Regions from separate parts of the Paenibacillus sp. B01 genome, predicted to be linked through region 2. Evidence: predicted binding sites of a transcription regulator. Region 2 holds the regulator's gene; each other region holds the start of a gene.
The links. The regulator LexA, encoded in region 2, represses DNA repair genes until DNA is damaged. The targets are predictions, from matches to a motif close to CGAACATATGTTCG.
Positions count from the first base shown of each region.

Region 1 (4,175 bases), 1.6 Mb from region 2:
AGAATATAAATATGGCTTCCGCGACGAGCACAAGGCGATTTTCCAGTCGGGCAAAGGCCTGACGCCGGAAATCGTCCGCACGATCTCGGAAATGAAGGGCGAGCCGGAGTGGATGCTGAACTTCCGCCTCAAGTCGCTCGACCAGTTCAACAAGATGGCGATGCCTAAATGGGGCGGCGATCTGGACGATCTGGACTTCGACGACATCCAGTACTACGTCAAGCCTTCCGAAAAGCAAGGCAAGACGTGGGAGGAAGTGCCGCAGGAGATCAAGGAAACGTTCGACAAGCTGGGCATTCCGGAGGCGGAGCAGAAGTTCCTCGCCGGCGTCTCGGCGCAGTACGAGTCCGAGGTCGTCTACCACAGCATGCAGGAGGACCTGGAGAAGCAAGGCGTCATCTTCACCGACACCGACACGGCGCTGCGCGAGCATCCGGAAATTTTCCGCGAGCACTTCGGCACGGTCATCCCGCCGGCGGACAACAAGTTCGCGGCGCTCAACAGCGCGGTCTGGTCCGGCGGCAGCTTCATCTACGTGCCGAAGGGCGTGAAGTGCGAGATTCCGCTGCAGGCTTACTTCCGGATCAACTCCGAGAACATGGGCCAGTTCGAGCGCACGCTCATCATCGCCGACGAGGACAGCTTCGTGCATTACGTCGAGGGCTGCACCGCTCCGGTGTACAGCACGAACTCGCTGCATAGCGCCGTCGTCGAGATCATCGTCAAGAAAAACGCGCGCGTGCGCTACACGACGATCCAGAACTGGGCGCCGAACATCTACAACCTCGTCACCAAGCGCGCCGTCGCCGACGAGAACGCGACGATGGAGTGGGTCGACGGCAACATCGGCTCCAAGCTGACGATGAAGTACCCGGCTGTCATCCTGCGCGGACGCGGCGCCAAGGGCATGGTGCTCTCCATCGCCGTCGCCGGCAAGGGCCAGCACCAGGACGCGGGCGCGAAGATGGTCCACCTGGCGCCGGACACGACGTCGACGATCGTCTCCAAGTCGATCTCCAAGCATGGCGGCAAGGTGACGTACCGCGGCCTCTGCTCGTTCGGCCGCGACGCCGAAGGCGCCAAGGCGAACATCAAGTGCGACACGCTCATCCTCGACAACCAGTCGACGTCGGACACGATCCCGTACAACGAGATCAAGAACGACAACGTCACGCTTGAGCATGAGGCGACGGTCTCCAAGGTATCCGAGGACCAGCTCTTCTACCTGATGAGCCGCGGCCTGAGCGAAGCGGAAGCGACGCAGATGATCGTCATGGGCTTCATCGAGCCATTCACCAAGGAGCTGCCGATGGAGTACGCGGTCGAGATGAACCGTCTCATCAAGTTCGAGATGGAAGGTTCGATCGGGTAAGCGATAAAAGGCGTAATTAAAGGGGGTTCAGGGTGTTTTTTGTGGCTCTGATACTGTGATGATACCGTTTAGTCGAAAGCGTCCATTGCCTGGTGTTTCATGTCGCATTAGCTCTTTGACGAGGTAGAAGTCCTTTCCTTTGTTGATGAGAATGAGACGCGTAGCTATGCCTTAAATCGTGTATTCGGGCTCGGGAAATACCTGTTTGTACTTTTTGCCTAAAGTGCGAATAATGGTACGGACTGGGCCTCCGAAAACATAGTAATTTTCGTTGAATCCGTAGAACTTTTCTGCGGATTTTTTTTATAAATGCGTAAATGGGCAAGTTCTTTGTAATAAAATTTTTAAGTTCAATTGCTCATTTATAAGAATCGTCACATTTAAAAAAATTTATCTTCGGCCATTTTAGTTGAATCTCGCTAACTACGAATGCTAGCCGTAAAATTACCATTTCTCACTGAACTCATCAGCTGGAGGGGGTTGCTATTTCAAGTCAATGTGATAAAATAGAACAAATGTTCCTAAGAACGTGAGTTCCAATTGTGTCGAGTTTCATAATCGGGGAATATAGTACTAGTATTTGTCGAATCTTACCTGATTATGAAGTGAGGGGACTTAATGGCGAAGAAATATGTACGGTTTAATTATTTTGAAGTGAAATTGGTTCTTGCAAGGCTAGCCTTGCAAGAAGATCTGAAACACGATGATGATGGAAATACTTTTGGAAAACCTGATTTCACCTCAGCTGATCTATGGGATATGGGACCGATGCTCGATTTTTTGGAATCGAGAAAAGGCGCTTTCGATACTTCTATAAAACTTGGAGATGAGAAGGCTGAGGTCGAACCGGATTCCTATATTTATGATCCTAAGTTCCAAGTGTACAGTTTTCAATTGTCAAAACTTCGCGATACAAACATTCCTTCAAAGAAGAAAATAGGTAAAATAAAAGAAGAAATCATGTTAGAGGATGACGAATACATAGGTGAATTTGTAAGTATTCTATATGACCACCAGTATAAAATATGCATGATTCAATCCAATTTCTACGGCCTTACTATAAAACAAATTGAAGCTCACTTGACGGAACTGCGGCTTCGGTATTTGGCCGAAAATGGTATGGAAGAGGAAGATCCGCTTCTTGTAAGACTTACTCCTATTATGGATTACTCCAAGGTTGGGGCAGCACTACAAGCTGACTATTATCGCAAAATTAAAATCAAGGCTAGCGATATTATGCTGGATTCAGTCCATGGAGACAATGGAATACTGTCAGACATGAGACGTTCAATAGGTAGATCTGCGGGGGTTAACATTGAACTGCAAATCTCAATGGGGTTTTCTGAAAAGACTGCATCATTGAATGCGGACGAGATTAGAGAAGTACTTGAAAAGTTTAAAGATCTTCCCGAGAGAAGTAGGCCCAAAATTGAGGTAACTGTTAAAGAACACGAAGATTCCGAAGTAGAGGTAATTAATTTAATTGAACCAAGAATGACTGATCGAATTGGTCTTGAAATAAAGCAAAAGTCTTCTATTGGCCATGAGTTTTTACACGCGAATATGCTTGAGAAATATAAGACAAGAAAGTCTGATATTAGAAGAATTATTGGAATCATTCAATAAGAGGTGGTGAGAAATATGGCCAAAAAAGATAGACTGAAAGAATTCACATTGAAGAGGATAAATAAGATTGAAGATATTTGGGTAAAGCATTCAATCATTGTATGTCTGATTATTGGGTTTCTTTCGGGTGCACTACACTTTTTTGGTCTTATCACCAATATACGGAACTTAATGGGTAATGTTGTGAGCTTTGCTTCAATTGTTATCGGGGTCACAGGCGTATTCTTAACTTTGCTTATTACTCTTGATGATAGCGATGTAATGAAGAGAATAAGAGAGTTCTTTCCTGCTTTTCGATTGAATCTTTATCATAGCCTTCGGAGCCAGATAAATCTAGGGTTAGCGGTAGTGGTGGGTTCAATAATTATTACTAGCCTTCCACAGGCACCATATAGATTTTTAGCATCTATTGGAGTAAGTATCTGGTCTTACTTCTTTTGGTATATGTCACTAGGAGCTTTTTATGCTGTTAAACTAGTTACTGATATTATAGTCAAGAATTTTGATTTTCCTCAAAGAAAATCAAGACAATAAAATAATTTTCATATGATCTATTAGATATTTCTATATCATGAAAAAGTATATAAGGAGGAAGAAAGAAGAACCGATCGTAGAGTTCGTCCCTGGACGAGTAGTTAAAACATTTCGTTGAGATCCACAATAGCAAGAGGTATCTATACAGGCAATATACTGGCTTTCATTGTTATAATTGCTCGAGCCGTGAAGCAGAAGCGTGAGGAACGGTTAGAGCGTTCTGACACTGCAGAATATCGATCAGAGGGTTGGCCGCCCATTTGAGCTTCATCTGAACCATCTGTTCAAAGCGAACGTTTACTCGGTAAAGTCACGCGGGCTACAAACGACTCTTAAACAGACCTCTTGGTTTGGAAGAAGGTGAAGAGAGTGCGTTCGAGCCAATGCGCTTCAGCAAGACTGTTTGTTGGGCTCAATTCCGTGCAATAGGTCTATGCGGCAGTAAAGCTTTACAATAGTCATTGTGTGTGGAAGGTTGGCAACCGAGGAGACTGCACCGACTAAGACTCGGCACGTTCAAACGGTGTGAGGCTCGTAGGTCCTAGGAACTGCGTCCTTGGCAACTGCGATTATTGCAAATGGGCTGGTTCGTAACATACCATGGAAAATGTGTGGCCGATGCACAGCAAGTTTCGCAACCGTT
Region 1 covers NZ_CP045802.1:4,359,185-4,363,359, reverse strand. Annotated here, with positions in the region: gene sufB (Fe-S cluster assembly protein SufB) at 1-1,372, shown strand, start outside; gene GE073_RS18690 (DUF6731 family protein) at 1,991-2,998, shown strand; gene GE073_RS18685 (hypothetical protein) at 3,014-3,532, shown strand.
Region 1: a site for LexA is predicted at 1,881-1,894, ahead of GE073_RS18690 (DUF6731 family protein). Genes of this name have one in related genera too.

Region 2 (4,175 bases):
CGGCAGCGGCACGGTGCAGGAGATGGCCGAATGGGTGGAGTACCTGACCTTCGAGGGCGTCTCCCCGATGGCGGAGCTGCGCGCGGAAAACGGCCGCGAGGAGCCGTGGAAGGTGACGTACTTCGGCGTCGGCAACGAGAACTGGGGCTGCGGAGGCAACATGCGGCCGGAGTATTATGCCGATCTGTACCGCCGCTACCAGACCTATGTCCGCAACTACGGCGGCAACCGGATCGAGCGCATCGCTTGCGGCGCGAATTCCGACGACTATCGCTGGACCGAGGTGCTCATGCGCGAGGCGGGACGATTCATGGACGCGCTGACGCTTCATTACTACACGCTGCCGCGCGACAGCTGGCAGGACAAGGGCGACGCGACCGGCTTCGACGAGGCGGAGTGGTTCTCCACGCTCCGGAAGTCGCTCCGCATGGACGAGCTGATCACGCGCCACAGCGCGATCATGGATCAATATGATCCGGATGCCCGAGTGGCGCTCATCGTCGACGAATGGGGAACCTGGTACAACGTCGAGCCGGGCACGAACCCGGGCTTCCTGTATCAGCAGAACACGATCCGCGACGCGCTGGTCGCATCGCTGACGTTCCATATTTTCCACGAGCATAATCGCCGCGTGCGGATGGCGAACATCGCGCAGACGGTCAACGTGCTGCAGGCGGTCGTACTGACGGAGGGAGACAAGGCGCTGCTGACGCCGACTTATCATGTGTTCGACATGTACAAGGTTCATCAGGATGCCGAGCGGCTGGACCTGCAGCTGACGAGCGGCAGCTATCGCTTCGGCGAGGAAGAGATTCCGGCGGTCAGCGGGACGGCGACCCGCGACCAGGAAGGGAACGTCCACATCAGCCTCTGCCATCTCGATCCTCATGCTTCGGCGGAGACGACGCTGTCTCTGCGCGGCCTGCAGGATGGCGGCAGCTGGTCGGGCCTCGTGCTCGCCGGAGACAGCATCGACGCGCACAACACGTTCGAGCATCCGGAGCGCTTGCGTCCGGAGGCGTTCGACGGCTTCAAGCGGCAGGGCGAGGAGCTGGTCGTGACGCTGCCGCCGATGTCGGTCGTGACGCTGAAGCTGAGCGCGCCGGCCCAAGCCTGACGCAGCATGGCCGATACCGACTGCAAGGGCTGCCGGGAAGGCTACCGGGTGACCGAGGCGCAGATGCAGAGGCTGCTTGCGACGTCGGCATTCGCCCCGGACAAGCGGGTCGAGGCGGCGACCTATGAGCGCCGCCTCGAGGCCTGCCGATCGTGCGCGAAGCTGGAGGATGGAGTCACTTGCCGGGCCTGCGGCTGCATCATGCCCGTTGTCGCCTGGCTGCGAGCGCGCGAATGTCCTTTGCCGGGGCAGCGGCGATGGGCGAGCGAGCCGTAACGGCGACGGGCAGTCAGACGGGAGGAACGGCTCCGGCAGCTTGGACCGGGCGATCGGGCAGGATCGCCGGTTCCGGCTGCGGAGCCGTTTTTTTGCTGCCGTCCTTCCGGTCTATCGCTCTCGACGTCCGCATATGCTGAGTCCGAGAGAATCGGCAACGGAAGGGAGTGACATGCATGAGCTCGTCCCGCAGGCGGGTCCCGTCCGGGCCGCTGCCGCCATCGGCGCTATCCCGAACGGCCGGCGTCATGCTGCCGCTGTACCGGGAGTTCCTGCGCAGCAGGAAGTTCGCCGAACGCTGGTGCGAAGCGGTGCGCGAGGCGGATCTCGACACGCTGCTGAAGCTGCTCGCCCGGTTCGTGCCGCGCCGGGACATCCAATCGTTCAGTACGAACGGCATCGGCTTTTTCGCGGATGTGCGGGTCGAGGAGCCGTTCGGGCATTATACCAACGCGACGACGATCGTGCCCGGCATGGCGCAGTTCACCTTTCAGCCGGAAGCGCTGCGGCTCATCAGCCGTGCGATCCTGCCGCTTTATCGGAGGCTGTCGTCGAATCCGGCCTATGCGCGGCTGGTCGCGCTGGCGGTCAGCCGCAGCGACGAGGGGAGGCTGAGGCGCCTCGTGCTGCCTTATGCCCGAAGCCGCTATCTTGCCGGCATCCATATCGAGAGCGCGGGCTTTTATATGAGCTTCAAGCTGCCGGGAAGCCGCCTCGTCTATGTGAATGAATTTTTCCAGGAGAAGCTTCGTTGAACGCCGCCTCGGCATCGCGAAAAACGAGAACCTTTGACAAAAAAGCGCGCACTCTGTCGGAGTGCGCGCTTCGTTGAATAAGGGCGGAAGCGGCTGGGTAATGAAGGAAACTCGGCGCCGTCAGGCCTCTCGGGACGAGCGGCCGGAAAAGGACGGACAAGCTCAGTGGATGTCGCGGAACAATCCGATCACCTTGCCGAGGATGCTGACATTTTTGAGCCGAATCGGCTCCATCGAGGCGTTTTCGGGCTGCAGGCGGATGTGGTCCTTCTCTTTGTAGAAGGTCTTGACGGTGGCCTCGTCGTCCTCCGTCATCGCGACGACGATGTCGCCGTTGGTCGCGGAGGACTGCTGGCGGACGATGACGTAATCGCCGCTATGTATGCCGGCCTCGATCATGCTGTCGCCGATGACGCTGAGCATGAACACGTCATGGTCGCCGACGAAATGGGCCGGGAGGGGGAAGTACTCCTCGATGTTCTCCGTAGCGGTGATCGGCATGCCGGCCGTGACCTTGCCGACGACCGGAATCTTGCTGACCGCGGTCGGGAAGGGCAGCTCCGTCGGGGAATCGCCGTCGAGGATCTCGATCGCGCGCGGCTTGGTCGGGTCGCGGCGGATCAGGCCTTTCTTCTCCAGGCGGTCGAGATGGCCGTGGACGGTCGAGCTGGATGCCAGCCCTACCGCTTCGCCGATCTCGCGGACCGAAGGCGGGTATCCCTTGTCGCGGACTTCGTTTTTGATGAAGTCGAGAATCGCCTGCTGGCGGTTGGACACTTTAGACATCGCACTCACTCCAAGAATAGGTATAGTAGACCATACGCGTTTTCAAAAGTATACCACAGAACCCGAGTTCGTACAAACATAAGTTCGAGAAACAGCTGTTCGCCCGATCGATCGCAGGGAAGGGAACAAATGTTCCAAAATGCCGTTGACGGAAACAAGCGTTCGTGCTAATCTGAAGCCAGAACAAATGTTTGGGGAGTGGATCTCATGTTGACATTATCGGGATACAGCAGTCCAAGACAAGCCGCATCTTCGCCGTACGACGGCGGGCTCTCGCCCATGACCTCCGATATGGACCGCGCCGCGAGCCAGCTCCGCCGCGCATCCTCTGCCCGTGCCGGCGCCGGGCCGCGGCGTGCCGCCGCGAGCCGCGAGCGGGCTTCGTTCCGGCCGGCTTCCTCATGGACGGTCCGCCGCCTGCTGCCGTGGACGGTCTCGGCGCTGCTGCTTGTCCTGCTTCTCGTCAGCCTCTGGGGCGTCGGCGGAGCCGAGGGAGCCGAGATCGCTCCGGCTGGACCGGACGAAGGAACCGTAGTCGTGACCGCCGGCGATACGCTCTGGTCGATCGCCTCCGCTCATGCCATCGCCGCCGATACCCGGGAGGGCGTCTACCGCCTACAGAAGCGCAACGGCCTCGCTTCCCCGTCGATCGAGCCAGGCGACACGCTCATCATTCCGGCTACCCGCTGACCTTCAGCCTATGCTGCGGCCTCCCCCCATAATGAGAGACTCCCCAATCAGCCCTCCGGCCTCCGCCTGAGGGCCGGGCTGCTTTCTTGACATGTCTTCCCTCATCGTTCAAAGTGAGAAGGAAAAGCATTTTTCGGTCGAGGGGGGAGGAATCGGAAGTGGATATCAATGCGCTGATCAACCGGATCAACGAGCTGTCCCGCAAGGATAAGACGATCGGACTCACGCCCGATGAAGTCATAGAGCGCACCCGCCTGCGCAAGGAATACCTGGACAATTTCAAGCGCAATTTCAGGCAGCAGCTGGACAGCATCGAATGGACGGACGGACCGGAAAAGGAGAAGGAGGAATAGCATGGAATACCGTCTTCTTGGCCGCAGCGGCCTCGTCGTCTCGGAGCTGTGCCTCGGGACGATGACGTTCGGCCATACCGCGTCGGAATCCGACAGCGCGCGCATGATCGAGGAATTCCGCGAGCAGGGCGGGAACTTCCTCGATACCGCGAACGTATATGTGCAGGGCCGCTCGGAGGAGATCGTCGGACGCGCGAT
Region 2 covers NZ_CP045802.1:2,804,494-2,808,668, forward strand. Annotated here, with positions in the region: gene GE073_RS12140 (alpha-N-arabinofuranosidase) at 1-1,117, shown strand, start outside; gene GE073_RS12145 (DUF6171 family protein) at 1,124-1,393, shown strand; gene GE073_RS12150 (hypothetical protein) at 1,570-2,148, shown strand; gene lexA (transcriptional repressor LexA) at 2,311-2,934, opposite strand; gene GE073_RS12160 (LysM peptidoglycan-binding domain-containing protein) at 3,142-3,624, shown strand; gene GE073_RS12165 (DUF896 domain-containing protein) at 3,783-3,977, shown strand; gene GE073_RS12170 (aldo/keto reductase) at 3,979-4,175, shown strand, end outside.

Region 3 (4,175 bases), 2.0 Mb from region 2:
GCCGGTCGATCCGGAACGTGTGGAGAATCTCGTAGCCGCCGTCCAGGCCGGGATAGGATACGACCGGCACGCCGGCCGCGTAGAGCGCCTCCAAGTCCCGATAGATCGTGCGCACCGACACCTCGAAGCGCTCGGCGAGCTCCTGGGCGCCGACCCTGCGCCTGCCCAGCAGCAGCATCGTAATGCCGAGCAGCCTCGCCAGCTTCATTTCTCTTCCGCCTCCTTGGCGACCTGCGTTAGTGCTTCCTTGCTTTGGGGTAAGGAAGACAACCCCCTCCTAGCCGATCCGGCAGCGGAGACAACATCGAAAAGAGGTGCTCGACATGACCGACCCGAAAGACAAGTCGCTCCGATCCACGACTCCGTCCGTGGCCGATCGGGACCATCCCGAGCAGTACCCGACGGAAAAAGAAAGCCTGATGGATCAGGATCCCGCCCAGCAGCACGTCGATCCCATCCCCGTCGAGGACCTGACGATCGAGCAGCAGGATGAGAAGGACAAGACGCATACGAAGGATGACTCGTCCAGCGCCCGGAAGTATCGCACGGGCTTCTGAGGCGCTTGTCCTCGCCCCCGGCTCGAGCTTAAAAGGGGAGCGCCATCTGCTCCAGCACTTCCTTGACTGGCCCCCGGCTCGCTTCGGCCGCGGGGTCTTCTCTGCGCGCGGCCAGCCGCTGCCCTAATGAAACGGAGCTGCGCTGCGGCTCGAACGCGGCGAGGCCGCCGTCCGTAGGACCGCATCCGTCCGCCGGGCCGCAGCCCGTAGGGCCGCCGCCCGGCGGCCAGGCGCAGGCCTCCCCGCTCCACCGCCCCGGTTTCTCCACGGCCGGCAGCGAGCACGGCAGCCCGTAAAGCAGCCTCAGCTCCTCGACTCGCGCTCGCAGCTCTTCCTCGTAGCTGCGAATGGCATACGCTCCCTGGAAGATCCGCTCATACTCCGGCACCACTTCCGGAGCCGCTTCGCGAAGCACGCCGTAGTACCAGCCCTTCACCTCGGGCGTCAGCCGCAGCAGCGAGCTCATCAGGAAGAGAGCGCCACAAGCGCGGCTCGCCTGCATCAGCTCCTGCAGGGCGCTTCGGGAATCCGACAGCAGCGGCAGGATCGGGGCGGCGAATACGCCGGCCGGCAGGCCGGCCTCACGAAGCTCGCGAAGCGCCTGCAGGCGCGGCGCTGAGAGCGGAGAGCCCGGCTCCAGACTGCGGATGAGCCGGTCGTCCAGCGTATGGAGACTGATGTTGACCGACAGCACCCGGCACTGCGCGAGCAGGTCCAGATCCCGCAGGATGAGCGGCGAGCGCGTCGTAATCGAGACGGGAACCTGGTAACGGGCGAGCACCTTCAGGCACTCCCGGGTAATTCGGTGAGCGCCCTCGGCCGGCTGATACGGATCGGTAGCCGTGCCGATCGCCACATGCCCGATATCCCGCGCCATCGCAGCCAGGTCGAAGCGATGCCGCGCCGCCATCCGGTGCAGCTGCCCTTCGAGCGCGGCGGCGGCGTTCTCTTTGACGAGAATGCGGCTCTGGAACTCGTCCGCTCCCATGCCGATGAAGGAGTGGAACGCCCTGGCATAGCAGAAGCTGCAGCCATGCATGCAGCCGCGATAGGGATTGATCGACCAGCGGAAAGGCATCTTCTCTTCCTTGACCTTCGTCAGCAGCTGCTTGACTCGTATCAGCTCCGCCTTTGCTGCCGTCATGGCCTGCACCCCCTACAAGCGAACATTTGTTCTATATAGTGGAGTATAACACGCCCCTCCGGCTGCGGCAACCCGCTTCAACGCAAAAACGAGCTGCCGGAGCAGCTCGTCTCGCTCAAAATCAGGACAGGCCGGAATCGCTGCGGCCGGCTCGCTCGAGCCGCTCTTCGGCCAGACGCCCGATCAGTCCGGGCAGCCAGTCCTCCTGCCGCTCGAACCGGAATCCGGCCTTTGCCGCCTTGCCGCCGTCCATATACCAAGAGCCTTCGACTCCATAAGGAGAGCCGTTCTGCTCCGTCACCTCCGTCGTCAGCCGCGGCTGCCTGCCGGTCGCCGAGCCGATCATTCCGGCAAGCTCCCGCAGCGGGATGCTGCCTCCGGAGCAGGCGTTCACCGGACCGCTCAGCGGCGCCGACTTGAGCCAGCTCAGCAGCCGTCCCGCCTCATCGGAGCGGATGAACTGCACCCTCGCGTCCGGCGAAGGCATGCCGATCTCCAAGCCGGCAGCGACCCGCTCCACATGCCAGTGCAGCCTGCGCGTGTAGTCATCTTCCCCGACGACAAAAGGCGGCCGTACAAAGAGGGATTCCATGTCCGCCTGAGCCGCGAGCACCGCCTCCGACTGGCGCTTTCCTTCCGCATAGCTGAGCGAGTGGCGGTCGGTGCCGGTCACGGGATAGCCTTCCGGCAGCCAGTCCTCCTCCCGCTGAGCCTGTTCGGACGGCTCGAAGACCGCGAGCGAGGAGACGAAAACAAACCGCCCCGTCCTTCCGGCGAACGCCTTGCATGCCAGCCGAGCCTCATCCGGCGAGTAGCCGATCATGTCGTAGACGACATCCCACTCCCGGCCCTGGACGGCCGGCAGCAGCGAGCTTTCCTCGCCCCGATCCAACACCAGCCTTTCCGGCTCGCCCTCGTATGTCACCTCCGTCTTGCCGGTGGAGCCGACCGTCACCTCGTGGCCTTCCCGCAGCAGCTCGTCGACCAGATGCTTGCCCATGAGTCTCGTTCCGCCGAGCACCAGAATCCTCATGTCCTCATCCTTTCCTGTTGCCTCCCTTGTCGTATTCGTTCCCACGCGCAAAAAAACCTGCCTCCGGCGATGGAGGCAGGGCAGCTTGCAATTGGGACCGCTCAGGCCAGTTTCCACAGAGCGGGCGTCGTGGCCGGCTCCCATCCCGCCAAGGCGGTATGAGGCTGCAGGCACGCATAGGTCTTGCCGCCGTAGGTTGCTTTGTCCCCGGCTTTGTACGCCGTGCCCGGCGTCCAGGCCGCAGCTCCCGGCGTCGCGCTCGGCGTTGGCGCCGTACTCGGCGATGGCGTCACGCTCGGCGTTGGCGTAGCACTTGGCGTCGGCGTCGGCGTCGCGCTCGGCGTCGGCGTCGCGCTCGGCGATGGCGTCGCGCTTGGCGTCGGCGTCGCGCTCGGCGTCGGCGTCACGCTTGGCGTCGGCGTCGCGCTCGGCGTCGGCGTCGCGCTTGGCGCTGGCGTCGCGCAGGCTCCTACCGCCTTCCATGGTCCATTGGCTCCGCTCAGATCCGGCCGATCTCCTTGCGTCCACCATTTCGCCTCGTAGACCGAACCGTTGTACGAAGCCTTCTGGCCGCCGACATACACCGTCGTCGCACTCCAAGCCGCCGCCGTGCATAGGCCCGGAGTCGGCGTCGGCGTTGCGCTTGGCGTCGGTGTCGCGCTCGGCGTCGGCGTTGCTGTCGGCGTCACGCTTGGCGATGGCGTCGGCGTCGCTCCTGGCGACGGGCTCGGCGCCGTGCCGTACAGCTTTTCATACTCGGCTTTCGAGGAGCTTCCGTTCAACGTCACCCGCTGAGGCCCGCCGGAGAAGTTCAGCTTCATCATGCCCGGAATGTCCAGCGTCGCGCCGTTCGCGATCGTCTGCGTCGCCGTTCCCGTCAGACGGTAGCGGTTGAAGTCCCACGCCGTGGAAATCCGCTCGACCGAACCGGCTCCCCACGCGGAGGTCAGCGTCGTCGTCGTCGGCAGATCGAACTCCAGCTTCCATCCCCCGGCGATATCCTCTCCGGTGTTGTTCGTGATCTTGAGCGAGTATGTGTAGTTCGGATGATCGTAATTGCCGCTGAACGCGATGCTGAAGTTTTTCGGCGCAGGCAGCTGCGGCTTCGCGGCTCCTCCGGGCAGTCCGGCCGTCTTCAGCTTGTTGTAGGCGAATTCGGTCAGCGTATTGCCGTACGTGTACGTTCCGTCGGCCGCCTGCGAGTAGTCGCCGGTCAGCTCCCAGAACATCATGCCGCCCAGGCCCTTTTCCTTGATGTAGTCCAGCTTGTATCCGAGCGATTCCGTGTCCTCATAGGTCAGGAAAACTTTTTTGCTCGCGTTGAACAGGTAAGGCGTTTTTGTCACCGGGTCGAAATAACGCTTGTTGGCCGGGTCTTTGAGCAGATTGAGAATATGCCAAATCGGATTCGCTCCGGCCGGCTGCTCCGGCGCGGGATCGT
Region 3 covers NZ_CP045802.1:4,788,817-4,792,991, forward strand. Annotated here, with positions in the region: gene GE073_RS20525 (helix-turn-helix transcriptional regulator) at 1-208, opposite strand, end outside; gene GE073_RS20530 (hypothetical protein) at 324-557, shown strand; gene GE073_RS20535 (SPL family radical SAM protein) at 586-1,701, opposite strand; gene GE073_RS20540 (NAD-dependent epimerase/dehydratase family protein) at 1,823-2,734, opposite strand; gene GE073_RS20545 (glycosyl hydrolase family 18 protein) at 2,836-4,175, opposite strand, start outside.
Region 3: a site for LexA is predicted at 1,721-1,734, ahead of GE073_RS20535 (SPL family radical SAM protein). Genes of this name have one in related genera too.